One region of the Rossellomorea oryzaecorticis genome, then DNA from elsewhere that is predicted to be linked to it. Evidence: riboswitches for the same ligand, from Rfam matches in the RefSeq annotation. Region 1 holds a riboswitch; the other holds the start of a gene.

What was found. Region 1 has a riboswitch for FMN ahead of ACKA06_RS09060 (ECF transporter S component). Riboswitches for the same ligand answer to the same signal wherever they lie in the genome.
Region 2: another riboswitch for FMN. It lies ahead of ribD (bifunctional diaminohydroxyphosphoribosylaminopyrimidine deaminase/5-amino-6-(5-phosphoribosylamino)uracil reductase RibD); the one in region 1 lies ahead of ACKA06_RS09060 (ECF transporter S component).

The regions. Positions count from the first base shown of each region.
Region 1 is NZ_JBJOSA010000006.1:36,899-49,212, forward strand. Features, by position in the region: gene resB (cytochrome c biogenesis protein ResB) at 1-955, shown strand, start outside; gene ccsB (c-type cytochrome biogenesis protein CcsB) at 983-2,158, shown strand; gene ACKA06_RS09035 (response regulator transcription factor) at 2,275-2,991, shown strand; gene ACKA06_RS09040 (ATP-binding protein) at 2,988-4,769, shown strand; gene sigX (RNA polymerase sigma factor SigX) at 4,983-5,537, shown strand; gene ACKA06_RS09050 (GerMN domain-containing protein) at 5,509-6,753, shown strand; gene ACKA06_RS09055 (peptidoglycan DD-metalloendopeptidase family protein) at 7,067-7,834, shown strand; FMN riboswitch at 7,910-8,046, shown strand; gene ACKA06_RS09060 (ECF transporter S component) at 8,202-8,771, shown strand; gene ACKA06_RS09065 (ferredoxin) at 8,884-9,132, opposite strand; gene ACKA06_RS09070 (helix-turn-helix domain-containing protein) at 9,359-10,423, shown strand; gene ACKA06_RS09075 (RecQ family ATP-dependent DNA helicase) at 10,401-11,864, shown strand; gene ACKA06_RS09080 (CPBP family intramembrane glutamic endopeptidase) at 11,874-12,314, shown strand, end outside.
Region 2 is NZ_JBJOSA010000006.1:217,720-230,033, reverse strand. Features, by position in the region: gene ACKA06_RS10105 (RidA family protein) at 1-92, opposite strand, end outside; gene ACKA06_RS10100 (amidohydrolase family protein) at 97-1,107, opposite strand; gene ACKA06_RS10095 (3-hydroxyanthranilate 3,4-dioxygenase) at 1,092-1,631, opposite strand; gene ACKA06_RS10090 (NADPH-dependent FMN reductase) at 1,715-2,272, opposite strand; gene ACKA06_RS10085 (FAD synthetase) at 2,285-2,863, opposite strand; gene ACKA06_RS10080 (4-hydroxyphenylacetate 3-hydroxylase family protein) at 2,893-4,374, opposite strand; gene ACKA06_RS10075 (Crp/Fnr family transcriptional regulator) at 4,575-5,201, shown strand; gene ACKA06_RS10070 (Crp/Fnr family transcriptional regulator) at 5,198-5,821, opposite strand; gene ribH (6,7-dimethyl-8-ribityllumazine synthase) at 6,012-6,482, opposite strand; gene ACKA06_RS10060 (bifunctional 3,4-dihydroxy-2-butanone-4-phosphate synthase/GTP cyclohydrolase II) at 6,513-7,706, opposite strand; gene ribE (riboflavin synthase) at 7,724-8,380, opposite strand; gene ribD (bifunctional diaminohydroxyphosphoribosylaminopyrimidine deaminase/5-amino-6-(5-phosphoribosylamino)uracil reductase RibD) at 8,385-9,491, opposite strand; FMN riboswitch at 9,636-9,780, opposite strand; gene ACKA06_RS10045 (four-helix bundle copper-binding protein) at 9,917-10,234, opposite strand; gene ACKA06_RS10040 (hypothetical protein) at 10,286-10,984, opposite strand; gene ACKA06_RS10035 (patatin-like phospholipase family protein) at 11,722-12,314, opposite strand, start outside.

The DNA.
Region 1 (12,314 bases):
CGGGATGCTCCGGTTTGTCCCGGGGATGTATATAGACGAAACAGTATGGATACGTGAAGGTGAAAAGAAAGCGGTCCCGGGTACTCATGATGAGTACTATCTCGAAAATAAAGAATTCACTCTTGAAAACTATGACGACAAGGATAAGGAAGTCTTTCAGCAAACGATTCAAAATACCGGAACGATTGCGAAAAATTATCAATCCGATGTTGTCCTGTACAAAGAATCCGAAGACGCCCTTCCTGGTGAAGAGGCAGAGTTGAAGAAAGAAAAAGAAGACTCGATCAAAGTAAACCACCCATTGAAATTCGAGAATTTTGCAGTTTATCAGACCAGCTATAAACTGGATGAATTCAAGTCTATGTCATTTACTTTTGATAACAAAGAAAGCGGAAAGACTTTCGGTGAATTCACCGTCGATCTCTTTGACCCGAAGGACAAATATGAATTCGGGGACGGATACAGTATTGAGCTGATGGGCTACTACCCTAATTTCACAGGGTTTAATGAAAATGGGGAACCTGTTTCCGACAAACCTGTTCCTGACAATCCTGCATTCTTATTTAAAATGTTCTCTCCTGATAAACCAGAAGGAGAAATCAGCTTCGTTGGAATCAGAAAAAACCTTGAACCTCTCGGCGAAAATGCATTTAAAGTCTCGTTTGCAGGTGTGGAAACCCGTGATGTTTCGGCACTGACCGTCCATAAAGATCTGACATTATGGATTCTTGCGCTGGGTGGAGCTATATTTATGATAGGAGTCATTCAAGGCGCTTACTGGCATCACCGCAGATTCTGGTTCAGGAGAACAGGGGATGGTAGTTTAATAGTTGCCGGCCATACAAATAAAGGCTGGTTCGGTTTGAAAAATGAATTGAAAACAATCCTTGAAGGAACCGATATAGATATGCCTGAAGACCAGCAAGAAAAGAAAGAAAAGGACAAGGAAGAGTAAGGAGGAACAAGGATGACAGCGACCTCAATGGCTGAATGGAGCAGTAATCTGCTCTATATCGCCTTTATTATGTATTTAGTAGCGACTTTATTTCTTGGCGGCAGCATCCGTCAGAAAAATACGGAAGAAACAAACCAGAGTAAATGGGGGCTCATCGGAATCGTCATCACCATTATCGGTTTTGCTTCCCAGCTCGGCTTTTTCTTCCTGAGATGGGCTGTAGCCGGGCACGCCCCGGTAAGTAACCTGTTTGAATATACGACCTTTTTCGGAATGACCCTGGTAGGGGCGTTCATCATCATTTATTTCATTTATAAGAAGACGATTCTCGGGGTAGTTGCCTTGCCGATTGCATTGTTGATCATCGCATATGCCAGCATGTTCCCTAAAGATATCAGTCCGTTGATTCCTGCACTTCAAAGTGACTGGCTGAAGATCCATGTCACCACTGTTGCCGCAGGGGAAGCGATTCTCTCAATCAGTTTCGTCGCAGGATTGCTTTACTTGCTCAAATCAGTAGACCATACAAAAAAGAACAGGCAGTCATTCTGGCTTGAGGCAGTCATGTACGGAATCATAGTAGTCTTTGGATTCATCGTGGCCTCGACAGGATTCACCTTATCAAATTATGAAGCCACTTTCAATTATGTGAACCAGCAGGATCAGGAAGCGGTCTCAAAGTATACACTGCCTGCAATCGTAGGTCCGCATGAAGGTGAACTGGTCACTAAAGGGGCGATGGAACCATTGGCGGAAATGCCTGGGGTGATCAATGCCAAGAAACTGAACACGGTGATCTGGTCATTCCTCACAGGAACCATCATTTATCTGATATTGCGCCTGATTTTCAGGAAGAAGATCGCAGCCAAGCTTCAGCCGGCTGTCAGGAATATTAATCTGGACCTTATGGACGAAATCGGTTATCGCTCCGTCCTGATCGGGTTTCCGGTATTTACACTGGGCGGGTTGATCTTTGCGATGATATGGGCTCAAATTGCCTGGACAAGGTTCTGGGGCTGGGACCCGAAAGAGGTTTGGGCGCTTATCACATTCTTGTTCTATGCCGCGTTCATGCATCTCCGCCTTTCTAAGGGTTGGCATGGAGAAAAGTCCGCGTGGCTCGCTGTTGTTGGTTTCGCGATCATCATGTTTAACCTGGTCGCTGTAAACCTAATCATCGCCGGACTGCATTCATACGCATAATAAGAGAGTGTAAACGGGAGGCTGACGAAACGGGAATTAAATTCTCTTTGAGTCAGCTTCTTTTTTGAATTACAATAAGGATAATAGTGAAGCAAATTAAAAAGGGGGATATACCTGTGGAAGAAAGCATTCGGATATTGATAGTGGACGATGAAGATCGCATCAGGCGCTTACTTAAGATGTACTTAGAACGTGAAAATTATCTCATTGATGAGGCGGAAAATGGGGAAGAAGCGTTACATAAAGCCCTTGAAAATGACTATGACTGCATATTGCTTGATATCATGATGCCAGGCATGGACGGAGTCGAAGTCTGCAAGCATCTTCGCGAAACAAAATCGACACCTGTGATCATGCTTACAGCGAAGGGTGAAGAAGTGAACAGGGTGCAGGGGTTTGAAGTGGGGACGGATGATTATATTGTGAAGCCATTTTCCCCAAGGGAAGTAGTGCTCAGAGTGAAAGCGTTACTAAGGCGCTCTTCTAAAACCAACTACATACAAACCGAAACCAAGGCGAAAGATCTGGTCGTGTACCCTCATCTGACGATTGATAATGATGCCCACCGGGTCACTGCAGACGGGATGGATGTTAATCTCACTCCAAAAGAATATGAACTTCTATACTTCTTGTCAAAATCACCGGATAAGGTTTTCGATCGTGAACACCTTCTTAAAGAAGTGTGGCATTATGAGTTTTTCGGGGACTTAAGGACAGTGGATACCCACGTGAAAAGACTGAGGGAAAAACTGAACAAGGTATCCGAAAGTGCAGCCAAGATGATCGTCACCGTCTGGGGAGTGGGATATAAATTCGAGGTTACAAATGAATGAGGCTTTGGCGCAGTGTTGTAGGGAAACTTTGGGTCACCATTCTGCTTCTCGTGTCATTCGTCCTTTTTATCTTAACGATACTGCTACTGGAATTCTTCCAAAATTACCATGTTGATGAAGTAAAGAAAGAACTGACGAATACAGCGGAAAAAGTCGCCAGGGTGGTTGAGAACCATAAAGATTTAGACCTGGGTATGGAACTTGGAAAAGAAATCATAGATGAACCGGTCAATATCCTCATCGTCCTTGATAATGATAAGACTGTTTACTCCGACGATTCCAAGGGGATTCACCGTGAGATTCAAAACCTGATCATGAAAGACAAAGAGTTACAGCGGGTATCTGATAAAAAAACGGTCAAAAAAGAATTTGAGCTATCCCCCGATTCATCTGATAATAGATATGAAAATATCATAGTGGTCGGAACACCTCTGCACCTGGACGATCGGGACGGATCGGTCTATTTATATCAGTCACTGGGCGTCATAAAGGACACTACAAGGCAAACGACCAGGCTGATCCTCCTTGCTGCAGGGATCGCGATCATCTTGACGACCATCTTTGCCTTTTTCCTTTCCACCCGTATCACAGCCCCGTTAAGGAAAATGCGGGAAGCGGCCTTTGAAGTGGCAAAAGGTAAATTTGATACGAAGGTACCGATCCTGACGAAAGATGAAATCGGTGAATTGGCAACCGGTTTCAACCAAATGGGAAGGCAGCTTAAATTTCATATTAATGCGCTCAGTCAGGAAAAAGAACAGCTTTCGAGTATACTGAGCAGTATGGCAGACGGTGTCATCACGTTTAACCGCGACGGAACGATCCTGATCACCAATCCTCCTGCAGACCGCTTCCTGCAGCAGTGGTATTACGAACAGAGCGACATGGGGGATGAACCGATTCCAACCTCAGTAAGGCAGCTGCTCCAAAATGTTGTGGTGACGGAAACTGAACAAACCGGTGAAATTTCCCTTCAGGGGAGATCCTATGTCGTGATTGTCAGTCCTCTTTACAATAATAATACCATCAGGGGCGCTGTAGTGGTTGTACGTGACATGACTGAAGAGAGAAGGCTGGATAAACTGCGCAAGGATTTCATTGCGAATGTCTCACATGAACTCAGGACCCCGATTTCCATGCTTCAGGGATACAGTGAAGCAATTGTCGATGATATCGCGGAATCTGAAGAAGAAAAAAAGGAAATCGCACGCATCATTTATGATGAATCCCTCAGGATGGGCAGGCTCGTGAATGACCTTCTCGATCTTGCACGTATGGAAGCCGGACATATCCGGTTGAATAAGGATTCTGTGCCGATCAAGCGGTTCACGGAAAGAGTGACAAATAAATTCCTCGGGCCTGCAAGGGATAACTCTGTGTCGATTTACTTCATGAGTAACGTTGACAAGGACAGGGAAATGATCATGGATCCCGATCGTATCGAGCAGGTATTGACCAACCTTATTGATAACGCGGTAAGGCACACGCCGGAAGATGGAACGGTCACCGTTTCATTGACAGAAGAAAAAGGCGGTTTTCTATTTCACGTCAAGGACACAGGCTCAGGAATACCTGAAGAGGACATTCCTTTCGTCTTTGAGCGATTTTATAAGGCTGATAAGGCAAGGACCAGGGGTAAATCCGGGACAGGACTGGGGCTTGCCATCGCAAAGAATATCGTAGAAGCCCACAAAGGGCATATACAAGTCCACAGTAAACTGAAACATGGGACAACATTCACGTTCTTTCTACCTTTTCAGCCAGAAATCGATGAATAAACGCAACATAGCTTGAAATTGAAAGAAATGTGACGATAAATCTTGTTACATGGGAAACAATTTTCCCTAAAGAGAAGTCAACAGTAGACACCTTGATAAGCAGGTAATACTGTTGACTTTTTTGGGTAACTGTAGAATTTTCATTGAAAATCTGTTGGATTCTGTAACGTTTTTTCAAAATAATCGACTAATCAGTTGACGGGGAGGGTTAATATGAACTCCGTTTTTGACGAATTATATACAAAGTATCATCAGGATGTATTTAATTTTTTGATCTATATGGTGCATAACCGGCAGCATGCAGAAGATCTCGTACAGGAAGTCTATATACGGGTATTGAAGTCTTACCAGAATTTCGAAGGGAAGAGCTCTGAAAAAACCTGGTTGTTTTCCATAGCGAAAAATGTGGCCGTTGATCATTTCAGAAAACAAAAAAATTGGAAAAACCGCATTCTTGAAAAATTTGACTGGGGTCGGAGTGATCTGGCTTCCGGTGAAACACTTCCGGAAGAAATCGTTTTAGCAAACGAAGAAATTCAAGAGATGTACCAATGCTTGAAGGAGTGTTCGACGGACTATCGCCTTGTAATTATCATGCGTTATCTGCAGGACTTATCGATCAAAGAAACTTCAGAAGTATTGGAGTGGTCTGAAAGTAAAGTGAAGACGACTCAGCATAGAGCATTGAAATGGCTTAAACAAGAAATGACACAGCGGTTGAGGAAGGGGGATGAAAACATTGAAGAAATCAGACTGGAACGACCGTGAAGTGGAAGACTTGCTTAAAAAACTTCCGAAGCTCAATGATGATCGAACCCGCTCTTTGATTTATTCAAAAGTAGAGGAAGAAAGAAGGGCGCCGGGCAGATTTAAAAGATATGTACCGGTCATTGCGGCGCTTGCAGCCTTGTTCATCGTTGTCCTGCTTGCTCCGTCTCTTATCACACAAATGTCAGGCGAAGACAGCGCGATGGAGGGGGCTTATTCCACCGATTCTTCCGCAGGGGATTCCAAAGTTGCTGAAGATCCTCCTTCTGCTGAATCCAAGGCTGAAATAACCCGTGATGACGGATCCACAGAGGAAAACCAAATGCAAATGGCCGAAAAAAGTGATAAGGATAATAAAGAGTTCACAACTTTGAAGGAAGAAGGAAAACATGAAAGGCTTTCTTTGTTCGAAGAGGATATTGACGGCAAGTATTACTATTCCTATGGACTTGTGTCATCAGACGCGATAGCTGTACCAGTTTCAGTTCTCGCTTCTGCCGAAATGGAGGAGAAACAGACGGATTGGGTTGAGCAATATGAAGACATCTCCAGAAAGATCCCGGAGAAAGAGTGGGGATTTCAAGACTATTTCCCGATCAAGGGAGATCTTTCGCTTAGTGAAAACAAAGAAAATGTTTTACTGACATTGGAAGATAATCACCCTTATAGCGGAAGCAGTGCAGTGGAGTCCAACTTTTATCAATCGCTGTTATATTCATTTGAGGACCGGGGGGTGAAGGAAATCACCCTGCTGACGGAAGATGGAAGCGCCCCTGAATTCAGCCACTACGGCAAATTGCCGTCGATTCCGCTTAACCGGGCTATGCATCGCCCATTTTATAGTTATTCTCCTGATGGAAAGGGAAGATATTTGGTTCCTGGCAGCTTAAGCGGGGGAAATATAAAGCAATCGATCGCTGCCATGAAAGAAACGCCATCTGATCTATATCAGAGTGTGATACCTGAACAACTCTCGGTCAATGTTACAGAATCTGATGATAGGGTGATTGTGACGTTCAGTGAAGAACTGGACTTACATTCAATGAAGGAGCAATCCGCACAGGAACTGATAGAGGGAATTCTCCTTACCGCCAAGAGTTCCGGTTATCAAAAAGTTCTATTCCAAAACATCCGTCAGGAAACCTGGAATGGATTTAACTTTACAGAGCCACTGGAAACACCTTTGGCTCCTAACAAAAAAAACCTGAATGAATAGAGTGAATCAAAAGAGGCTGGAACAAAAAAGTGATTTAGTATAAGTAAAACCCGAACTAATTTGCATGAGGTGAGGCAAATTAGTTCGGGTTTTAATTTGTTCATTGTACATTTATGGTTAAGCTCATTCAGAGGCCTCTAAGCTTTATGTTTTGTCTCAACCTCTTTTTCCTTTGCATAAATAATTTTTTTCAAGACAAACTAGCAAAAGGGAAAATTTCTCATATCATATTTTCGGAATGATATACATATAGTAATAAGTATCGGATTTCCCGGCTCGTGGAAAGTTACAGAGTACCTTGAGGAGGACAAGCATGCTTTTAGATTATGCAAGAAGATTATTAATCGTTTTACTTTTGGCTTTATGTGTAAGTATCATGTTCCTAACCGGTAAGGAAGCAAAAGCCATGGATCAAAACACTGAAGGTAAGTGGATTTTTCCAGTGGACGGTGTAATCACTGATTTATACGGAACCCGGGCAGGCACTCATAAAGGGATGGATATAGGAGGGGCGGCCGGCTCCCCTGTATATGCCTCCATTGGAGGGATCGTGAGCAAGTCGTATTATTCAGAAAGCTATGGACACGTTGTGTTTATCACTCATGAGAATGGATATGAAACGGTATATGCACATTTAAATGACAGAAGTGTTGCTGAAAATGATGTGGTGACATCAGGTGAACAAATCGGCCGTTTGGGAAATACAGGCAGGTCCACGGGAGCCCACTTGCATTTTGAAGTTCACCAAGGTGAATGGACATTGGACAAAAAGAATGCAATAAACCCTTTTGACATTTTTGGAGAGGGGGAAATCGGACAGCTCGTCTTTGCCAAAGGTCAGGATCCGTATCAAACATTTGAAGCATCGGTAAACGTCCATCCTGCTGATCAAAAAGCAGCAGAAAAGAGGAACGTAATCGAACGTGAAATCATACATATTGTTAAAGAAAACGAAACTTTATGGGGAATATCACAAATTTACGGATTATCTGTTGATCAAGTAAAAGTGTGGAATGGAATGGATGCAAAAAGTAATGTCATCTTTCCTGAACAGGAGCTTAGAATCAAGGTTGGAAGTTGATTGTTTCGAATTCGAAACATTCTCCTTCCCAATTTAATGACTTTTATGTATAATGAACATGTATAAAAAAATAAGATTCGTCTTCGGGGCAGGGTGAAATTCCCTACCGGCGGTGATGAAACACTCGATGTTTCTAAGCCCGCGAGCCTTTTGGGGCAGGATTTGGTGAAATTCCAAAGCCGACAGTACAGTCTGGATGGGAGAAGATGAAGGTTTTAGCCAAAACGTTTAGAAAATGGGAAGCTGAACGTTTATTTGGACACGCCTTTTGAAACTCCGGGATGTTAGTTAATCTGGGAGTTTTTTAGTGCTTCAATGGCTGAACGATCTTCTATGTGAGATGAATCTCCAAAGGGAGAGAAGTGCAATGAAAAAAATGACTACGCGTACGTTTGTAACAATCGGCATGTTAAGTGCCATTTCGTATGTATTAATGCTTTTTAACTTCCCAATTCCACCGTTTCCTAAATTCTTGATGGTAGATTTCAGCGATGTACCCGCTTTGATCGCCACCATTACATTAGGTCCGCTTGCCGGCATACTTGTCGAATTATTCAAGAACATCATTGACTATGTCATGACGGGGAGCGACACGGGAGTGCCAATCGGACACTTTGCAAATTTTGCAGCAGGAGTATTCCTGATCTTGCCGACTCACTTCGTATATTCCCGTTTCCATTCCAAAAAAGGGCTGTTGGCAGGATTGGTAACCGGTACCGTAGTAATGAGCATTGCGTTGGGAATACTGAATTATTTCGTCCTGCTACCTGCATATAAATATTTCATGAATTTTGAACTGCCGGCAGGCATCATCATTACGGGAATCGTACCTTTTAACATTCTCAAGGGTGCTTTGGTTACGGTAGTATTCTTATTATTATTCTTTCGACTTCAAGGCTGGCTCTCGAAACAAACACCATTGAACAGAGCCGCTTGATAGCATAAAAAGCCCCGCCAGCAAATGCTGACGGGGCTTTGCTGCATAGAAGCACAACCAACACACAGAAAACAAAAAAGCGATCTTAAAAGATCGCTTTTGTTATGATGAACTATTCGAATTTAAGTGCGTCACCGTCAAATGGTTCGTCTGCAACTTTAATCGAGTCTGTCGGGCAGCCTTCGAATGCATCGATCATGTCATCTTCAAGTACGTCCGGCACTTCCACTGTACCCTGGTTATCATCAAGGGTCACGAATGCAATCCCTTCATCATCATAGTCATAAATATCCGGAGCAGCGGCTCCACAAGCTCCACATGCAATACATGTATCTTTGTCAACGATCGTATATTTTGGCAACGATAAAACCTCCTGAAAAAAATTCTATATATTCAATCATTCATTATACATAAAATGAGTTAGAAAAATAACCTAATTTATATTTTATAGAGGAAAGTAGAACATTTCAATAGTTAGGTCCGTTATTTATTATATTTATCCTAACTGCATAAAACAAAACATCAGAAGACATGAAATTCATGGTACAATATTTGACAATAACCTGCAATTCCAGAGGAGAAATCCCATGACTTATTTTCAATTAATATTATTATATTGCTTCAGGCAGTTAAATGGTGAACGATCTATATACTCGGCCTTTCATATTTTAAAAGGTAAAAAGTCGTCCCAGTCCATACAGGATTCACATTTATTTCAATTACAGCCATTTTTTCTGTCGCTCCCCAATCTGTCCAGGGATTATTTTGATGAAAAAGTGACGGGGTTGGAAGAGCACCAATTCATTCTACTTAGTGAAGAATCAAAAGCCGTTCTGACTGAAAAAGGGGAAGCGGCATTAAATCAGCCGGCAGCTTTCTTTCCCTCCAATATGAATGGGCTCGTCTATGGGGACAGGAGTATTGTATTTTGGAGAAGGTTGAATTTATTGGTTCAGGTCCTCTCAAATATGAACCATAAAGAGTTGTCATATTATCCAGTTCAGCGGAGCAGGAATGTCCAGGACTGGATCAAGAGGTTCCTCAAGGGGGTTGCTGACAGGGAAAGACTTGCGGCTGGGTTATTCAAGGAACTCCATGATATATTAAATGATCTAGACCAAGAAGAAGATCCTTCCATCCTGGTTTACAGATTGACCGGCTTCCAGGATTATGGTTTGACGGAGGTGCAGACGGCGGAAAAAATGAACCTGACCGGGGAAGAATACCGGTTCAGATTTCTTAATCTGCTTCATGGATTACTTTCAAAAATAGATCAGCACAAAGACAAGTACATCATTTTATCTTATCTCAGTACCGTAAGCAGTAAGCAGAGGAACTTGACGCTTTCGACTGCAAAGACTTACGATTTGTATAGTCAAGGGTATTCGATTGAAGACATTTCACGAATCAGAAAGCTGAAAGTGAATACAGTAGAAGATCATTTAATCGAGATTATCTTAACACATAATCATTTAGATACAGACTGCTTTATCCCAGCTGCTGAATTAAAGAAGGCAGCTTCGGTCATGAAGGAACTGGGTACGAGGAGACTGAAGCCGATAAAGGACAGGCTGCCTCATTTGACCTATTTTCAAATAAGGATCGCTATTGCAAAGGCGGGTGGTAAAAATGGATCTCCTGCAAGAGCTTAAGGAGAGATTTGGTTATCATGATTTTAGGCGTGGACAGAAAGAAGTGATCGAATCTGTTCTCAACGGTTCGGATACATTGGCGATGCTTCCCACCGGAACGGGTAAATCCCTTTGCTTCCAGCTGCCTGGATATCTGCTTGAAGGACAGGTCATCATCGTTTCCCCTCTCCTTTCTTTGATGCAGGATCAGGTGGAGCAAATGCAAGTTAAAGGGGAAAAAAATGTCATTGCTCTCAATTCCTTCTTATCTTTTCCTGAAAAGAAGCGGGCTATCGAAAGGCTGCACACATATAAATTTATTTTCATATCCCCTGAAATGCTCAGTAACCCTGATATCAGGAAAGCTGTAGAGACCTTGACCGTGTCCTTATTTGTCATTGATGAGGCCCACTGCATATCACAATGGGGACCGGATTTCCGGCCGCATTATTTACAGCTTGGAGAAATAAGGAGGGGATTGGGAAACCCGCCTGCCCTAGCCTTGACCGCGACTGCTACGAAAGAAGTAAGAGAGGATATTAAAAACGTCCTGATCTTCAAGGAACCTGCAGAAATCGTTTATTCCGTAGACCGTCAAAATATTGCTTTGACGGTTGAGAAGGTCGATACCCATCAAGAAAAGGTAAGCAGGCTTATTGATTATGCAGCTTCCTTAACAGGTCCAGGTGTCATCTATTTTTCGAGCAGGAGGCTTGCAGAGGAAATGGCTGTTCTCCTAAGGGAGAAGGGATTTGAAAATGTCACCCATTACCATGGGGGCATGGAGCAGGAAGAGCGCATATTAATTCAGCAGCAGTTTTTAACAAATAAACTGCGTATAATATGTGCAACCTCAGCTTTTGGTATGGGTGTAAATAAGGAAAATATTCGTTTTGTCATTCATTTTCACTTTTCTTCCAGCCTTGAAGCTTACTTGCAGGAAATCGGAAGAGCAGGAAGGGACGGGAAAGAGAGTGCAGCAATCGTACTTTTCACAGAACAAGATCTTTCGCTTCCATTGCATTTGATGGAGGGGGAGCTTCCTTTTGATCATCAAATTGAAGGGTTTGTCACGCTGTATCAATCAAAATCGTCCGATGAATTAGCTTCGTCCTTACAGCTCTCTGAAAGTCAATTCAGATTTTTGGACCATTATGTTCATGATCATTCAGTATCTGAGATGAACCGGCAGATCCACAATATTAAGCAGCTGCGGGATGAACGGCTGATATATAAGAAAGAAAAACTGATCTCAATGGTAAAATGGCTTCATAATGATTCCTGCAGGAGGGAAGGCATCCTGCGGTATTTTGATGAGAAAATGAAGAATAAACCTGAAGATTGCTGTGATAACTGTGGTTTTGACGTGAAAGACCTCCATACATATGACACAGGAGAAGAAGTGCAGGAAATCCAGGAGATGGATTGGGAGCAGAGACTGGAAAAAATTTTAATAGGATAAGTGATGTGGATGAAGAAACAAGGCGATATCATCAAGGAGCTCACAAAAAAACAATTAACGTTTCATTTGTTTTTTACTCAAATTGTACTATTAACGATTGCCCTCTTTTTAGGTATATTGTTATTTGAAGATTGGTCCACTTTTGGAAGTCAGTTCCGTTTGACATCATCCATCTGGACTGTAGGATTATCTTTCGGATTGATTGTCGTCATGTTGGATCTCGTATTGATGAAGTACCTTCCTCCTAAGTTTTATGATGATGGAGGGGTGAATGAAAGGATATTCTCAGAACGGAATATAGGTGAAATTGCCCTCCTGGCATTCGTCATTGCGGTCAGTGAGGAAATCCTCTTCCGGGGGATCATACAATTTCACCTGGGACTTATACTTTCCAGTATCATTTTCGCTGTCATTCACTTTCGCTATTGGGCTCATTGGTTCCTTATCATG
Region 2 (12,314 bases), 180 kb from region 1:
CTCACATAATTCCCTGCAGCATGACGTGGATCAGGCAAGTTCAGACCCAATTCCTTCAAACGTGCTTCTGGTGACACCTGTACTTGTTTCATAAGATCAACTCCCCACTTTAACAGGAATATTCAAGAAACGCAGCGCATTTTTACCGAGCATCGCTTCCGTCTGTTCCTTGGACAACCCGACCGTTTCATCAATTATCTTACCTGGAGGCACCTCTCTTAGCAGAAATGGATAATCAGAGCCCATTATGATTCGTTCATGGCCGAAATTCTGTATTAAGTAGTTCAGGTTTACAGGCTCATTCACCAGCGAATCAAAGTAAAATTGTTTCGCGTAATGACTAGGCGGTTTATCGAGAAGACGGAGGTGCGGCCAGACTTTCCAGCCTTGATCCAGACGGGGGAGTAAATAAGGCAGTGCGCCCCCGCCATGTGCCAGGCATATTTTCAGCCTGGGGAACTTATCCATAATTCCCCCAAGAATCAAGCTTGCTCCGGCCAGAGCTGTTTCACTTGGCATTCCAACGGTGTACATCAGGTTATGACGCGGCATCCGCTCCTTGCCAAGTGTTTCCCACGGGTGGATAAACAAAGGCACCTCCCATTTTTCTGCCATTTCAAAGAACTCTATAAAACAAGGGTCATCAAGATTAACCCCATTAATATTTGTACCGATCTCAATTCCGCTCAAGCCTAACTCATGCTTACAGCGGTCCATTTCTCTGATTGCGACTTCTACATTCTGCATTGGTACAGCACCCATTCCAATGAATCTAGAGGGGTACTGATTTACTATATCAGCAATGAAATCATTCTGTACGCGAGCCAAAGTTTCTGCCTCTTCAGCTGGAGCCCAATATGAGAAGGTCACAGGGATTGGAGAAAGAACTTGCATATCCACGCCTTCCCTCTCCATATCCTTAATCCGCTTTTCTGCACTCCACACCTGGTCGGTTACTTCACGAAACACATTACCTGCAATCATGATATTTGCACCGCACGCACATGTCCGTTCAAGGGTTGGCCATTTTTCCCCGCTAAAACGCTTTGTCAGTTCGCTGAAATTTTCTGGGATGATATGTGTATGAAAGTCTATTCGCATTTCCATTCACTCGCTTCCGGAGGCATCATATAACCGCAATTTTTGCACTTACGAAGTTCCTCATTGCCATTAAAGCTCGCGATCGCTTCCTTCACCTGCTGTTCAATATTTGTCAACTGAATTGTTGCCCGGTGCATTTCGTGGTCGCATTCATCACAGAACCAAACAAAGTCTTCCAATTCACCTTCAGCACGATTACGCTCTATTACAAGTCCGATTGTGTTTTCAATACGGTGTGGAGAGTGAGGCACATTAGCAGGCAGATGGAACATTTCCCCTTCTTTTACTTCCACTACTTCGCGCTTTCCTTCATAATTGATCACCTCTACATAACAGCTTCCCTGTATTTGATAGAAAACCTCTTCAGAGGGATCAACGTGAAAATCCCGTCTTTTGTTAGGTCCGCCTAATAGCATCACCATCAGTTCAGCATCTTTCCAGATGACCTTATTATTAACCGGGGGCTTAAGCTGATCTCTATTTTCCTCAATAAATTTCATAAGATTAATTGGAGTAAATTGGCTTTTCATTATATTCTCTTCTCCCTTCAATTCTAGAAAATCATTAAATAAACTTTAGTAGGGCAACCGTGCTATCACGTTTACTTTTAAAATCATTCCACAATCTTTACAGGGTTAACTTTTAACGACTTATGCATATGGACTACTTCGTCTGCGAGATATGAAATCCGGTTCAATAAACCCTCATCCACTATTTCATTTTCCTTATTAAAATGATCGTAGTTTGCGTATACATAGGCAGGGGCTACAAATGCCCGGAAGTAGCTGGCAATTGGTTTCAACTGATTTTCGATTACAAGAAAATGCTGATAAGTTCCGCCATTAGCGACAAACCCCATCACTTTATTGCGGAAAGCATCAGGATGGATTAAATCAAAGAGGTTTTTCAGCACCCCTGGAATCGACCCTTGAAAAATAGGTGTCCCGATCACATAAAAATCTGCTGAAGAAACTTTCTCAATTACAGCCCTTGTATCATCAGAATATTTCTCAAGCGGGCGGCCATCACAGAACTCAACGTTATAATCCATCATATCCAGCATTTCCACTTCGATATCCGGGTGCTTTTTTCTTACCTCTTCCAGCACCTTACGAATAACGATTCCTGTCTTCGCACCTATGATCGTGCCTGAAATCCCCAGTAATTTCATACAATACCCCTCCTATTCTTGTAAAATATGATTATTGGTAAAGTCTGCATTAAATGCAGGACTGAAATCCCAGCCTAGAAGTGCATTAGAGAGGTTGACCTCCCCCTCTGATATAAGCTGACGTATCCGGGTAGAAGATATGATGCTTCCTTGTGAGCATAACACCGGCTTTGTTACGCTTACTTTGAAATATTTTTCGAGAAGTGAAATATCTCCAATTCTGTCTTTACCAAAGCGAAAATCTCCGCCAACCATAATCTCTACCGGATTAAGTTTTTCTAAACTATGGATAAATTCAGACGCGCTTTTCTTTGCATAAACTTCATCAAATTGCGTAACCACTGTATGTTGGACACCTAATTTCTTGAGCTTCCATAACTTTTCGTCCACCGTGGTCAACATTTTTGCGCCTTGAAAAAACACACGCGGGGGAGGGTCAAATGTATACACCACACTTGGGACCTTCAATTTCCTGCTTCTCTGCATTGACTGCCGGATCACGGCTTGATGCCCTCTGTGGACTCCGTCAAAAGCGCCAATGGCAACCACAGATCCAGGCAATTCCAACGATGAATAAACATGTGCTTCCATTTGACTTTCTCCTCCTGTTTATTTGAAGTCTATTTTGTAAGCGCTTCCTTATTGTCCGGCAATGCGCCACGAAGTGCTTCATCAACCATCGTAAGTGGTGTCAGGCGTTTATAGTTGTTATAGAAAATACCTCTCTTGCGGATAGGGTCACCAGTATAATAGCGCTCATACTGGAGCAATCGCTGGCCGAAAGCTTCACCGCATAAATCCCATGCAAGTTTAAATATGCTGACTCTTTCCAGTGAAGAGACACCTTCACGGCCGACATAGTAATTGTCAATTGATTTTCTTAATGCAGCATTTTCAAAATCAGCTCCCGTAGGGGACATCAGCAAACCTCCGGCTCCAACTATCTGAATGACCTCGATCGCTCTAGGATACAGTTTAGGAAGTAAACCACGGATTGTTTCTAATGCTACATAATCCGGCATTGCCTCTCCATGCTCGGTTAATGTATGCTCATATTCAGCTACTTTTAATAACGCTCTGATCGATTCAAGAGACTGGGCAAGCTCGCCTAGCTGCTCCTGAACATTTAAATATCCATCAACCCCAATCGTATCTGCAACCTTCATTGCAACCTGAGTTGCGAATTCCAGCTTAACGAGGCCTCTGACACCTGATTGATGAGCCGGCTGCTGGCCTGCACCTGTCATTGGATAAAGTTTATTGGCTGCTTCTACATTGTTATATAAGAAAACTCTGTCCCATGGTACGACAACATCATCAAAAACAAGCAAAGCATCCATTTCTTCGAATCTGGAAGCAAGGGGATGATCAAAGAACGAACGTGTACCATCCTGCATCGGCTCCCTGCAGATAATACGCAGCCCCGGTGTATCAATCGGAATCGCAAAAGCCAGTGCATATTTTTCATCACCAGGCGCAAATCCCGGGAATGAGTAAATGATCACTTCATCTGTCACCGGTGCAAGCGTCGCAAGCATTTTTGCTCCCCTTACAACCAGCCCATCCGGAGTCTCCTTGACTGCACCTAGATGCGTGTAAGTATCTTTTTGCTCATGCGAAGTTTTACTCCGGTCATTTTGAGGATTAATGATTGCATGCGTCAGAAAAATGTCGTTGTCCCGAATGTATTTATAATAATTGCGGACATTTTCTGCCCAGTTTTTGTTGTATTTTTCGAAGAACCAAGAATTGTAGTACATGGACGTAACAACAACATTCAAGAAATCTGGAGTTCTCCCCATCAATCCAAAAGTTGCCTTCGCATATGCTTCGAAAACATTTCGGCGTTTGACTAAATCTTCATAACTTTTCGGAGTAAGAAACGCATTATTCACCCTCTCGCCAGTTTCCTCACAAACATGTGTGATCTTATCTTGGAATTCTGGATCATGCTGCATGTCATACAGCTTAGCGATTTCAAGGATCGGCTGCTTAAAAACCGGCATTTCAAACAAATTTTCAACCTTTTTACCTGAAAGCCAAACCTCAGGTTTTCGTGCTTTAACTGCTTCAATATATTGAGCTCCAGTCCTGATTCCCATATACACCCTCCTGAAAATTTTATAGGAAATTTCATAATGAATTGTAATATTAATTTTTCAACATAACTGTAGCCTATTTAACGTTTTTTTCAGATTAGTTTTAGAAAAGTCTAAATTATCTAACTTTTATATAGAATTTTTGCTTAAACTCTCCTATGATTATGTTAAATATTGACTTCACTTTTTTGGGAGGTAATATAATGGCCACAGTTTATGAAGAAATTTTTCATTGGGAGGATTATTTAAAGTATGGTACACGTCAATTTTTCAGAAAAAAAGAATGTATCTACAGGCAGGGTAATCAGGGCGAAGGGTTTTATTATTTACAGAAAGGGCTGATTAGAATTGTTACCGAAACAGCATCCGGTAAAGAAAATATGCTTAACATTGTCATACCAAATCAACTATTGGGTGTTCAATCACTCGACCATCAAACTCATTTCACCACAGCAATTGCAGTAAAAAATTCTGTGGTCTATCATTTCTCCTCAGATGAATTCCGAAAACTTATGATTCTACACCCGGAGCTCTTCAAACTCTTTTCAAAAAGTGTCATTCATAAGATGAAAATCCTTTTGGATCGGATTAATTTGAATGCGCTTACATCAGAGCAAAAACTTGCCGTATTGCTTCACAATATTTGTGATGAATTTAAAAATTTCGAGATTCCTATTTCCCAGCAAGACCTCGCCTGCTGCACAGGTCTCACAAGAGTCACTGTTTATAAAGTATTAAAACAATGGAGGGAAGCGGGCATCATAGGAGTAGATAAACGAAAATACTATATAAAAAAACCAGATTCCCTTAGAAACCTGGTTCGTTGTTAATCATTATTCGCATTATTAGCAATCATACTGATTTTAGCATGGTCATTAATAATGATTTTACGCTTGTGCAGCTCTATATATCCTTTCTGTTTCCATTTCTGTACGATTTTGTTCACTGTAATTCGAGAAGTACCAATGTATTTTGAAAAAGCAGTCTGGTTCAGAGAAGTATTCCCGTTTTCTTGTACGAGCTTTAGCAAATAAAAAGCCATCTGCTGTTCAACCGGGCTGTCTAAATGAGCAATGATTTCAGCAAGAGTTCTGAATTTGTATATTAATGAATCCGTATAAATTTCACCTGCAGCTGGTTGGTCCTTACAGATTGAAGCAATTGTATCATTTGAAAAAAAATAAATTATTGAGGGGCAGGTCGTTGTCCCGCTTGTCAAATATGGCTCACCATAAATTCCATGCTCGCCAAACAGCATCCCAGGGGGAACCATGTTAATAATCCGCTCATCCCCTTTGTCGGATAAAAGAGTAACTTTTATTTCCCCCTTTTTCAAATAATAGATTCCTCTCCCGGCTTGTCCCTGATGATACACCACTTTGTTTTTAGCAAACTTGAATAACTGCCCATATGATAAATATGGCTCCCATTTATAACGAAGATTGTCCACCCATTCACCCACTTGCAATTTTGATTATTTAGATAATTATAACATTTATTTAGATATTCATACTAATAGTGAAAACGAGAAGTACATATACTTCACTTGGTCTATTACTGCCCTCAATGATAAGAAACGATAATTACAACAAAAAAACCGATTCCCTAAGGAACCGGTTTTTTTGTTGTTTGGGATGATTTTATTGATCAATCGCACGAACCAGATTCGCCATTTCAATCGCCGACACTGCCGCTTCCCATCCTTTGTTTCCTGCCTTTGTACCAGCTCGCTCGATTGCCTGCTCGATCGTGTCAGTGGTAAGGACACCGAAGATGACCGGGATATCTTCCTGCAATGCAAGACCAGCCACTCCTTTGGCTACTTCTCCGCTTACATATTCAAAGTGGGCAGTTGCTCCGCGGATGACCGTACCAAGGGTGATGACGGCATCATATTTACCGGAACGAGCCAGTTTCTTGGCAATCATCGGGATTTCAAATGCACCCGGAACCCATGTTACCGAGATATCATTTTCTTCGATGCCATGGCGCTTCAGTGCATCTTCAGCCCCGCCAAGCAGCTTGGATGTGATGAATTCATTGAATCTGGATACCACGATTGCCACTTTCAGGCCTGTTCCGACTAAATTACCTTCGTAAATTGTTTTCATTTTTCATTCCTCCAATTAGATAATATAATATTAGAATTTTAATAAATGACCCAGTTTTACATGTTTTGTTTTTAGATACTTTTCATTTTCCAGTTTGGCCGGGATCTGGATCGGCACACGATCGACGATATCCAATCCATACCCTTTTATGCCTGCGATTTTCCGGGGGTTATTCGTTAACAGCTTGATGCGCTTTATGTTCAAATCCCTGAGAATCTGGGCACCAATGCCATATTCCCTCAGGTCTGCCCCGAAGCCGAGTTTATGGTTGGCTTCAACCGTGTCAAAACCCTCTTCCTGCAGCTTATACGCTTTCAGTTTGTTGATCAGGCCGATGCCCCGTCCTTCCTGCCGCATATACAGCAGGACCCCCTGCCCTGCTTCTTCGATCTGGGCAAGTGCCGTGGCGAGCTGCGGACCGCAGTCGCATCGGTTCGAACCGAAGACATCACCTGTAAGGCATTCAGAATGAACCCTGACTAGGACGTCTTCATTTTCTTTCCACTCACCTTTGACAAGTGCGATATGTTCTTTTCCAGTCAGGTTCTCCGTATAGGCAACCGCTTTAAATTGACCGAACTCAGTCGGCAGTTCGATTTCGACCTCTCTTGTGACAAGTTTTTCTTTGCTGCGCCGGTAACGGATCAATTCTTCGATTGTAATGATTTTTAAATCCCATTTTTCAGCAATCTTCATTAATTCAGGGACTCTTGCCATTGTGCCGTCTTCATTCATGATTTCACAAATGACACCGGCCGGTTTGGATCCGGCAATCGTTGCGAGATCAATGGCTGCTTCCGTGTGACCTGCCCGTTTCAACACCCCGCCTTTTTTTGCAACCAGCGGGAAAACATGTCCCGGGCGCTTGAAATCATCCGGCTGTGACAACGGGTTCAGAAGCTGTTGAATGGTTTCCGACCTTTCGAAAGCACTGATCCCTGTCGTCGAAGACCGGTGATCAATACTGATTGTAAACGCCGTTCCGTGTGGATCTGTATTTTCATCCGTCATCGGAGAAAGTTTCAGACGGGTTGAGAGTTCTTCTGAAATGGGAGCGCAGATAAGGCCCCTTCCTTCTTTCGCCATGAAATTTATGACTTCAGGCGCCGCTTTTTCAGCAAGGGCAATGAAGTCTCCTTCATTTTCACGATTTTCATCGTCAACTACGATGACGACCTTCCCGTTTCTCAAATCTTCTACTGCTTCTTCGATTGTATGAAACATCTGGAGTTCCTCCTCGGTTAATCAGCATATCCGTGATTGTTCAAGAATTCATAGCTGATTTTACTTGTACTTCTTTCTTTTCGCTGTGCCTGTTCATAAAATCGGTGAAAATACTTGGCCATGACATCGCATTCCACGTTGACCTTATCTCCTGTCTTCTTTTGACCCAGGACCGTATCTCCCCTCGTTTGCGGGATGAGTGATACCGTGATGGAATCATCGCTCAGTCCAAATACAGTCAGGGATGTGCCGTCGATCGCAACGGACCCCTTCATAATGAAATAAGGTGAAAGTTCTTTTGGTACAGAAATATCTACATAGACGGCATTTTCAACTTGTTCGAGCCTCGTGATCGTTCCTATACCGTCAACGTGTCCATTGACAAAATGGCCGCCGAAACGTCCGCCTGCTGCCATTGCTCTCTCGAGATTCACACGAGACCCGGCCGTCAAATCCCTGAGTGTCGTCGCCTCGAATGTTTCCGGCATCACGTCGACTTGAAACCTGCTGTCAGTAAAAGACGTAACCGTCAAACAAACTCCGTTTATGCTTATGCTGTCCCCGATATGGACATCTTTCAGAATTTTGCGGGCAGATATGGAAAGCACCATCGATGCCGCAGCTTTATTAATTTGATCGATTTTCCCGATTTCCTCTATGATTCCGGTAAACAATTCATCAGCCTTCTTTCATATTGGAGTGTTTTTTTGGGTGAGCCGTTATTTTTATATCAGGCCCGATTGTTTTCATCGAAACGATATTCATCTCAAGACCTTCTTTAATGGCAGATACTCCACTCCCGCCAAAACTGGTATGAGCATCCCGGCCGCCGATGAGCTTCGGCGCCATATAGATGATGAGTTCCTGAAAAGCTTTCTGTTCAAGAAAAGATCCATGGACCGATGATCCGCCTTCTACATAAACGGACTGGATTGAATTCTTGCCTAATTCTTTTAACACTGATTGCAAATCGATCCGTTTATCCGGGAGAGTTATGACTTCACAACCTTCTTGCAGGTAAGGGACCTTGTCCTCTTCCGTAATTGAATCACTCGTCATGATGATCGTCTTACTTTCTTTATCTCTTACAACATTGGACTCAAGTGGAGTTCTAAGGGTATTATCTAAAATAATTCGAATGGGGTTTTTTCCACCTTGGGGCAAACGGGTGGTAAGGTGCGGGTTATCGCGGATGATTGTATTGACTCCAACTAATATCGCGTCATGCCGGTGACGATCATAGTGGACATCGAGCCTTGATTCTTCAGATGTGATCCATTTGCTGTCTCCTGAAGCAACAGCAGTCTTGCCGTCAAGGGTAACGGCGGTTTTCAGCGTCACATAGGGGGTTTGATACTTCATATAATGAAAGAAATGTTTATTGAGTTCCAGTGCTTCTTCCCTGCCTTCCCCTATATGAACCTCCACACCGGCCTGCCGGAGCTGCTCTATTCCCTTGCCGGCTACCAGCGGGTTCGGATCTGTCGTGGCAATGAACACCCTTTTGATTCCGCTCTTAATGATAAGCTGTGAACACGGCGGAGTTCTGCCATAATGAGAACAAGGTTCCAGTGTGACGTATATGTCTGCACCATCTGCCTTTTCACCTGCTGCAGTAATGGCAAGGACTTCAGCATGTCCTTCTCCAGCCTTTAAATGGGCACCCATCCCTGCAATTTCACCGTTTTTAACAACGACGGCTCCCACTGCCGGGTTCGGTGATGTCTGTCCATTGGTGGCCGCGGCCATCGTAAGTGCAAGCTGCATATAATCCTTGTGCTCCATAAGTATACCTCCTCTCTCTATATAAAAATAAAACCCCAAGAAAAATAACTTGGGGAGATTGGCATGACAAATAAACATATTTAATGATACTATTCAGAAAAATCCAATCAATATGGTTCTCTGCTTTCCCATCAATAAATACTGCCTTTCCTTCTCCCATCCAGACTATCACTGTCGGCTTTGGAATTTCACCAAATCCACCGTCTGACCTTAGTCAGCCGGGTCACGGACTGAGAGCTCTTTGCTCATCACCGCCGGTAGGGAATTTCACCCTGCCCCGAAGGAAACCATATTCGATTAACATTATTCTATCATAGTTTTCTACCAGAGTTCACTTCTGATACTCATCTCATTAAAAATTTAAATCATTTGGACCAAAAAATCAAAAAAGGAATGTCCCTTCTTTAAGGAATCATTCCTTTCATTCAAACAAGTTTCCTGCATTCCTCGGCACAGTCGAAGCATGCTGCGGCACAGTCCTTGCAATGCCTGTGGTCGTGTGTATCACACTCTTTTCCGCATGCCTCGCAGATTTCAGCACAAAGTGTTAGAATGCCGGACACAAATTTGCTGCTTCTTTGAATCGCATTTATAGCATATGAACAAATGTCGGCGCATTCACGATCAAGTTCGATGCATTGCATCATACGTTGTTCTTCCTTTAATGACGCATGATAGCAGACATTGCATGCCTCCATGCAGTTCCTCAAGGCAGTCAGGCATTGTTTATAACTTGCATTCATCTTCTCACCTCCAGTACCTGAATAGGATTCCCCATCTCTTTCAAACAATGACTAAGAAGTAAGAAAATAATCTGAATCAACAAGCCATAGGAAAATCAGCAGCCAATCATCCGCTTCTGAATAGGCTTCAAAAAACGTTACATGGCTGTGATGACTGTCGAACAGTCTCTGAAAGCTTTGTGGGAGGAAGCCTTTTTGCAGGGATAGACGGTTTTTTCCTTTATAATTCAAAACCCACCTCTTATTCCCTTTATACAAAAGGATCGTCTCTCCATCTTCTTCATTAACCCATTCAATCGCAGTCAAGCTGTGATATTTGAGTCTATATTCTATGTTTTTTTTCTCATTGGCAATGATGACCCGTCTGCTCCACTTATAAAGTGTTAGAGGTAATTTATCTTTTCGCTGAAAAACATAATGCTTGGGACTATTGATGAGGGAGGTCCTCTGAAGTGAATAACTGGACCAGCCATTTGATTTTAAGTAATAGAAGGCTTCTTTGCTCTTGACTCCTATGAGAGAGTGGCTCGAAACCGGGATTTCTTCATAAAACAGCCGGGTTGACTTCCTGATTTCCTTCTTGATGCTGCGGCTTAAATAGAGGTTCGTCATGGCAGGTATAAACAGCAGCAGCGGAAAGTAAAAAAGTTCTTCTACCACCAGGAGCATACCGACGCCAATCAGCAAATACATAATACCATGATAAAGCAATGTGTGCTGTTCGTTCCTGTATATATGATAAAGGTTCATGAATGCTCGTCCTTTCCACGAATCATTACCATATGTATGTTTGAAGGATAAAAAAAAGACCCTTTAAAGTAATTGGTTCTGTATTGAAGCGAAAACCTCTATTTAATAAAATGGGTTCTAATCGCCGCTATTGATTTCCGTGGAAGACTTCGCTTTCCGCGGGTAGCTTGTGAGCCTCCTCGGCTTCGCCTCCGGGGTCTCACATTAGCTACTTTTCCCGCAGGAGTCTTCGTCTTCCACTCCAATCAACCGCTGGAGTGGGCTGATACCTATTGCAAACACATGATAAGAACGCATATAGACCACAATTCGTCAAAAATCCTAAAGTTAGTTTAATAAATCCAACCACTAGAGTTTCTATTATTGAGATCGGGACTGTCTTGGTTTTCCCCTTATCACTAAATAGTGCAGTTACCAAAGCTAATATCGTTCCCAACATAAAAACGTATGTCCTACATTTCCATCAACCTCCACATCCCATAAGAGAAAATAATATAAAAGTTAACCCTATAATTCTAAGGACACATAACCAAGTAACTTTCTCATTTAAAACCCCAAGAATATTACTTTACTAAATTAGCCAGAGAACAAGGTATTTCAGTTCAAGATTATTCAGTTTCTACGGCAAGAAAGATTATCAAATAAAAAAGAGCGACAAAATCAACTTGATTTGGCACTCTTTTTTACATTGCTATATTTGATTCTACACTCGTCAGCCTCAAGCATGAAATCACTCTTTATGAGGGGGTTGCTTCAGCGGGAGCGATTTCGGCCCATTTCAGGATTTCGCTATGCTTGTTCTTTGCATCCTCATATCCCTGCTCATACAATTCATCCAGCTTATTGGGGTCCTTTTCAATCCTGCTTACCTTTAATGGCAGCCGCGGCTGGATGATGAGGGCCTTTCCTTCTTTCTCTTTTTCCTCGAGCTCTTTTACCGTCTGGTTGTAAACCAGATAGCGATTCATGAGGGTTTTATGAAGTTCCGGGTAGTGCGGGTATTTTCTTTTGATGAAGAAAGAGAACCGGGACGGCTTCTTGTAATAGCCTTTATTCCGGGTGAGAACCACGATATTCTTCTTGAAACCATCTTCTTCCGCTTTGTGAATTGGGATCGGATCGCTGATTCCCCCGTCAAGGAGATGATGCCCGCCGTATTCCACAACTGGCGCAAAAAAAGGAAGAGAGCTTGATGCCCTTATGATCGTTAATATGTCTTCCCCGTAATCATTTCGTGAAAAGTAACGCGGTTCCCCGCTGTGACAATCCGTGGTGCCAATGACAAACTCGGTTTCACTGGATTGAAAAGCTTTATAATCATAAGGAACCA